DNA from 2 places in the Mycobacterium sp. SMC-11 genome. Region 1 is predicted to be linked to the other one. Evidence: riboswitches for the same ligand, from Rfam matches in the RefSeq annotation. Region 1 holds a riboswitch; the other holds the start of a gene.

Evidence for each region. A riboswitch is a leader RNA that binds a small molecule or an ion and turns the genes downstream of it on or off. The one in region 1 is predicted to bind magnesium.
Region 2: it holds a riboswitch for magnesium, as region 1 does, so the genes downstream of both, ACKY0X_RS22130 (PE family protein) here and ACKY0X_RS02070 (Rv1535 family protein) in region 1, are expected to answer to the same signal.

The regions. Positions count from the first base shown of each region.
Region 1 is NZ_CP176430.1:437,402-440,785, forward strand. Features, by position in the region: gene ACKY0X_RS02060 (MFS transporter) at 1-336, shown strand, start outside; gene ACKY0X_RS02065 (DoxX family protein) at 573-998, shown strand; M-box (ykoK) riboswitch at 1,204-1,372, shown strand; gene ACKY0X_RS02070 (Rv1535 family protein) at 1,614-1,808, shown strand; gene ACKY0X_RS02075 (hypothetical protein) at 1,821-2,096, opposite strand; gene ACKY0X_RS02080 (HAD-IC family P-type ATPase) at 2,093-3,384, opposite strand, start outside.
Region 2 is NZ_CP176430.1:4,754,659-4,758,042, reverse strand. Features, by position in the region: gene ACKY0X_RS22135 (PPE family protein) at 1-868, opposite strand, end outside; gene ACKY0X_RS22130 (PE family protein) at 883-1,182, opposite strand; M-box (ykoK) riboswitch at 1,472-1,644, opposite strand; gene ACKY0X_RS22125 (acyl-CoA thioesterase) at 2,115-3,086, shown strand; gene ACKY0X_RS22120 (LLM class F420-dependent oxidoreductase) at 3,298-3,384, shown strand, end outside.

The DNA.
Region 1 (3,384 bases):
GCGGCCCTGGGCGCCGGATTGCAGCAGCAGGGCGTCTCTGCCGGTGTCGCCGACCAGGTGGCCAACACCCCACCGGTGGGCAGCCTGTTCGCGGCGTTCCTGGGCTACAACCCGATTGCCGAGCTGCTGGCGCCGTCGGGTGCGTTGGCCGCGCCCGGTGTTGACGCCGAGGCGCTGACCGGACACAGCTTCTTCCCGCAGCTCATCTCCGGGCCGTTCCATACCGGTCTCGCGGTGGTCTTTACCGCTGCGGCGGTCATGATGCTGCTCGGGGCGCTCGCGTCCTGGCGGACGCCGGGACGCTACGCCGTCGAGCCGCTGAAGCTGAGGGACTGACACCCGCCAACCGCCGCGCCGCAGGGTCCGCGCAACTAGTTTCGACGACAACCACCGGATGTGGTCGCCATTGCCTGGATGCCGCGGGAATCCTGGCCGGAATCCCTATCGCTGGATCGGCTACGTCCCTGCGATGAGGCGCCGCCAAACAGATTTAGTTGACAATGCAACGAGAGCGCCCCTAGGCTCTGATGTAGTTGACTACGCAACTACAAAACTTGGGAGAGGGGTCCGTCATGGACATCGTGATACTGATCGGCCGAATCCTGTTCGGTGCCGTGTTCGTCGGCGGAGCGCTGGGGCACTTCACCCAGACCGCCGCGATGGCGGCGTTTACCGAGAGCAAGGGCATCAAGCCGGGCAAGCTGGCGGTGCTGGGCTCGGGCGCCTGGATGCTTACCGGCGCGGCCTTGGTGATCGTGGGCGCTTGGGCGGATCTCGGCGCACTGATGTTGGCGGTCTTCCTGTTGCCCACCGCGTTCCTCATGCATCCGTTCTGGAACGAGCGGGACCCGGAGGCCAAGGCCGGCGAGCAGATCCACTTCAACAAGGACGTGTCGCTGGCCGGCGGCGCCCTGGCGTTGTTCGGCTTCTTTGTCACCGCCGGTGCCAGCACTGGACTGCAGTTGACGGGACCGTTGTTCGCGTCGCTGGCCGGCTGACTCGAAACTCCGTGAAGCCCAACGGCCCGGTTCTGCGCGTCGGTTGCAGAACCGGGCCGTCGCGGTCTCGATCTGATACCAAAGTGACGGGTGTGACAACTCGTGCGCGGGGGGTTTGGTGGCATTGCTGCACGTCAGAGACCCTCGACACACCTGAATGGGGTCGAGTTGACCGCACCCCATCGGTGAGGCACTATGGAGCCTGCAAGCACCTCGTTAGGTGAGGCGTCTGCACGGACATAGGCCACTGACCCCGAACGTCGAAAGACGCCCCGGGTCAGGACAGCTCCTCCCGGCTTAAGGGTTGAGCCCAAGTGGCTTCCTGAATAGGGACACGCCGTGCAGTGCCAAAGCTCTGACGAGAGGGGTGCGGTCTCCCGACAGTCGTCGGAGCTGCCCTCCTAAGCATGCGGTGAAACCGGCGCGCCTCTGCGCGCCCGCGACCGAGAGGAGGTGAGGGACGAATGAGTTCCGGTGATAGTCCATCCCGATATTCAAGCCGATATTCGACATCTGTTCCGTCCCCATCCGAACGGTCGCATACCGCCTCCAGCTGAGCCACGACTCCGGCCTCCAGCTGAGCGCGTAGCACCGTTACGCGACTAGGAGGCCATCATGGTTGCAATCGCCTACACCGACATCACGGCTCCGGCCCCGCGTACCATCAGCGCGCCGAAGAAGCTGGACCGCCGTCCTGCCGCACCTACCTCGGACCCGCTGGTCGACATGACCAGCCGGTTGCTCAGTGGTCCGCTGCACCAGATGTACGCACTCCTGTGGCGCGTCGGAGTGCTGACCGTCAGCGACTGAGGCAGGCGGCGTCTAGACGTCTTCTAGAGCCTCGCCGAGCTGTTCGAGAACCTCGCTGCGGTGGTTGCTGGCCAGAATGTGGCCGGCAGCCACCGCCACGGCCACCGGCCAGTCGATGATCTCGAAAGCCGCCAGCAGCGCCAACCCGCCGTAATAGGCCAATTGCTCAGGCCGCGGCACCGTCACCTTGCCGAACAGCGGCAATTCAACGGCGAATCCCTCTGCCTCGCGAATGTGGGCAACTGCCTCTCGCTGAGATGCGCTGCGCCGCGGCTTGTCCGCCATCATGAGCCTCCTGGTGGCGACGGGTCGCCGGATGATCGAGCCGCGACCGTTCCGCGGCGAGAGTCAGTGTCCCCATTGTGCACAAGGCGCAACCGCGGCGCCGGGTGACCGTTGGATGATGCCTGTGGGCGGCCCGGTTGGCGCGGCCCGGGAACGATGAACTCCTTCGGCTTGGCCGTGTCGTCCTGCGACCCCGACAACAGTCGCGGCACCACGGCTGCGCCGACGGTGGCCACCGTCGCCGTACCCAGGGCCTGGGCCCAGCCCAGCGGCCCGATCGGCGTGCAGCCCAGCAGCTGGCTGATACCGGGGATGGTGATCAACGTCCCCATCACGCCCAGCGAGCCGACAGCGGTCGCCACCACCAGCGGATCGCGCGAATCCAGCAGCGTCTGCCCCAGCTGAGTAGCGACCAGCGACACCAACGCCACTGTCGAGGCCCGCTGCTGGCGCCCGGTGACCGAAGCCAGCCCCCAGGCCCCCACCGCGGCCGACGCCGTCGTCACGCCGCGCACGGCCACCGTGCGCCACAGCGCGCGCTCGTCGGGACCGTGCCCACCGGCGGCGGCCTGCTCGTTGAGCGAACTGACCGCCAGCGCGGTGGCCGGCAGCGCGTCGGTCAGCATGTTGACCAGCAGCAGCTGGCGCGCGTTCAGCGGCGAGCGCCCCGTCAGCGCGCTCCCGATGATCGCGAATGCCACCTCGCCGGCGTTGCCGCCCAGCAGCACCGCCACCGCGGCCTGCACCCGCTGCCACAGCTCGCGGCCTTCGTCCAGCGCATCGAGAAGGGTGTCGACCCGCTCGTCGAGCAGCACCACGTCGGCAGCGGTGCTGGCCGATTCGCTGCCGTGCGCCACCACCGCGATCCCGACCGTGGCGGCCCGGATCGCCGCGGCGTCGTTGGCGCCGTCGCCGACCATCGCCGACACCTTGCCGGTGCGCTCCAGGGTCTGGACGATCTGCACCTTGTTCTCCGGAGACATCCGGGCGAACACCACCCGATCGGCTACCGCTTGTTCTTGGCCCTTGCGGGACAACGCATCCCACTGCGCACCACTGATCACCTGGTCGCTGTCGACCTCCAGGCCCAGCTCCCGGGCGATTGCGGTGGCGGTCAACGGGTGGTCGCCGGTGATGAGCCGCACCGGGATCTGGCGACGCTTGAGATCGGCGAGCAGCTCGGCCGCCTCGTCGCGCGGGGTGTCGGACAACCCGAGCAGACCGACGAATGTCAGTCCCTCGCGGCAGAACTCGGCGATCTCCTCGGGTTCGGGGTCCTCGCCCAGCGCGG
Region 2 (3,384 bases), 550 kb from region 1:
GCCCGAGCCCGCCGCGGGCCAGGGCAGCGGTGCCGCCATCCATGCCGCGCGCGAGAAACCCGAGCGTGGCCAGCCCGGAAAACCCCTCGATGTTGCCGCCGGGATCGAAAATGCCGGTTGCGGCGATCGTGTTCCACAGCTGGGCATTGATGTTCAAACCCGACCCGTCGTCGTGGCCCCACGTCCCGTCGAAGAGGCCGTCGAAGAACTTCGTCCAGTGCCAGTCCGGATCCGTCGGACGCGAGCCCTCCGCCGGCGACGCCAGGCTCCGCAACGCATCCGGCAGCTGGGCGTGGGCATCAGCGGGGTCCACACCGCCGGCGGCCTGGGTGCCGTCGTCTTGATTGGTGGTCTCCGGCGCATCGGCGAAGGGGATCAGTTGGGTGGCGGTGGCGGAAGCCGCGGCGTAGCCATACATCGCCACCGCGTCTTGGGCCCACATCTGCGCGTAGCGAGCTTCGGTCGCTGCGATAGCCGGTGTGTTCTGTCCCAGCGCGTTGGTCTTGATCAATGACGCCAGCAGCACCCGGTTGGTCTCGATCGCCGCCGGCGGCACCGTCATGGCGTGGGCCGCGGCGTACGCTTCGGCCGCGGCGTAAGCCTGTGCCGCGGTCTGCTCAGCCTGCTCGGCGGTCACGCTCAGCCACACAAAGTAGGGTTCGGCAGCCGCTGTCATCGCCGTTGCGGATGGCCCCCACCAGCCTTGACTGGCCAGGCTCGCCACCAGCCATTCGAACGATGTTGCCGCCGACCGTAATTCCGCGGCCAGCAAGTTCCAGGACGCCGCGGCGGCCAGCATCGGACCTGATCCTGCGCCGGCGTACATGCGCGCCGAATTGATCTCTGGTGGCATCGATCCGTAGTCCATGATCCAAACCCCTTTCAGTAGACCGAGATAACGTTCGCGGCATCGGTCGCTGCGTATGACTGTGCGCTGTGCTGCAGGGTTTTGACGAACATCTCGTGCACCACCGCGGCGCGCTTACTGATCGCTTGGTACATCTGTGCATGCCGCGCGAATTGAGCTGCGGTCAGGGCGGAGACCTCGTCGGCGGCGGCGGGAATCACTCCGGTGGTCGGCGCTGCGGCAGCGGCGCTTTGCGCGGCCACCGTATCGCCGACACCGCGCAGATCGGCCGCTGTCGCGGTGAGGTCTTCGGGCAGTGCGTACACAAAAGACATCGGGGACTCTCCTTTGAGAGGGCATGACGAACTACGCCGCCGTACAAGAACAGTCGCGCGCAAGAGCAGCGCAGGTCCACGATGCAGACAGCGCTGATGCGGTACAGGCGGACCGATTCAGACGATGAAGGCGGCGCCGGGGCAGGGTTCGAACGAAATGGTCGTCGATCTCGGATAAGGACTATCGCTCGGACTCAATGTCGCTCTCACCTCCTCACGGCCAGGGCATACGGGGATGCCGTTGCAGTGGGCACAGCGGGACTAACCGAACCAGCGCAGAGTCGGCCGGACGGCACCCCTCTCGACAGAGTTTTGGCACTGCACGGCGTATCCAGTCATATGCCGAAAGCCACTTGGGCTCAACCCTTAAGCCGGGAAGAGCTGTCCTGACCCTGGGCGTCTCTCGACGTTTGAGGTCAGTGGCCTGTATCCGTACAGACGCCTCACCTAGCGAGGTGCGTTCGCGGCCATGGTGGCATCACTGTTGGTGATAGTCAACTCGAATGAGAACGTTTGCGCTGCCAGATGAGTTGCCCAAAGCGGAACCTGTATCGCGAATGATGCTGGCGTCCAGCCTAATTCGCGCTACAGAAACTTTGCCCATCCGCCATCGATGTGGGGTTGTTAAGAATGTCAAAGCAGCGGCAGGGGTGAACGGCAAGAATTACCAAGGCATCCCGACGCCAAGGGCTCGACCGGACCTCCAGACGGCCTCGTAGACCGGCGATTCGGCAGACCGATCCGGATGGAGCTCCTGTTACCTTCGAAAGTGTCCTCGGTCGATCTGAGTGCGCGTGGTTGCCTGAGCACGGTTCGGGTTTCACCCTTGACCTAGATCGCTCAGATTTACTTAAATGGGCTAGCAGTTACGTCACCGGCTACCCGTGTCGGCGGTCCGCCGCGGACGGGCCACAGCGGGTGAGGAGGAACTTGTGCAGACGTCGGCGTCCGAGGTCTCCGCTCATCCCGACTATGGCGGCCCCCTGCTCGGGTCCGGAAGCCAACTGGAACGCGCCACGCTCGACGCGCTGGATCGGCTGCAGCAAGTATTGACGCTGCACCCACTGGGCGATGACCGATACCTGGCCGACAACGAGGCCGGCCGGTTCGGCCGGATCTTCGGCGGCCAGCTCATCGCCCAGGCGATGACAGCAGCCGCGGCCACGGTCCCCGAGCTCACCGCCCATTCCATCCACGCGTCGTTTCTGCGTCCGGGCGACTCAGGCGTACCGCTGGAGATCGCCGTCGACCGCACTCGCGACGGGCGCACCATGTCGGCACGGCAGGTCACCATTCAGCAGGGCGGCCGCACACTCATGGTGGCGACGGTGTCCTTCGACACCAGCACGGAAAGCGCAGACGCCGCCCCCGTGCCGCTGCCCGGACCCGAACCGGAAGCCCTTCCGCTGCTACAGCACTGGGTGCAACACGCTCCGCCATACCTGGCCGGGCGAGGGAACACTTGGATAGAACGGCCCCCACCGCTGGAAGTCCGCACCGCCGAAGCCCCGGTGTTCCTCGGCGGCGCCCAAGCACCAGGTCCGCGTGCCCACTGGATGCGGTTGCCGTGCGGAATCGACGGCGACCCGCAACTACACGCGGTGCTGCTTGCCTACGCCAGCGACTACCTCCTGGTGGACACCGCGTTTCGCGCTCACCCGCAGCCGGTCGACCATGCCACGCACACCGGCCTGACCCTGGACCACAGCGTGTGGCTGCACCGCCCAGTCCACTTCGATCGATGGCACCTCTACACCCAGCAGACCGTCGCCACGGCCGGACATCGTGCCCTGGTGCACGGCACCATGGTGGATGCCGAAGGTCGGCATGTGGCCAGCACCGCGCAAGAAGTCCTCGTCCGGCCGATAGCCGAGCCGCCAGGGCCACAGAAACCCGAGGGGTAGTGGTCTTGCGCAGAGTGGCGAGCTTTGCGGAATTCGCTGCCAGAGTGGTGATCTGGGAATGCGATACCGAAGCGGCCCGAGCGACGGCGAAGCTGGTCGCCAGCGTCGAGGGCGTCCGTGCCGCGCCCGTGACGAAATGGCAGGTGCCGCAGTCTTTCTGGGTCCGGCACGGCCGACAACCACTTAGCAACTCCGCGCGAAGGAGAGCCGTATGCGGTTCGCGTTCACCTACCCGATCATCGCCCATCCATGCGATCCGGAGCTGGTCTCGGCGCAAGCGGTGACCACCATTGCGCAG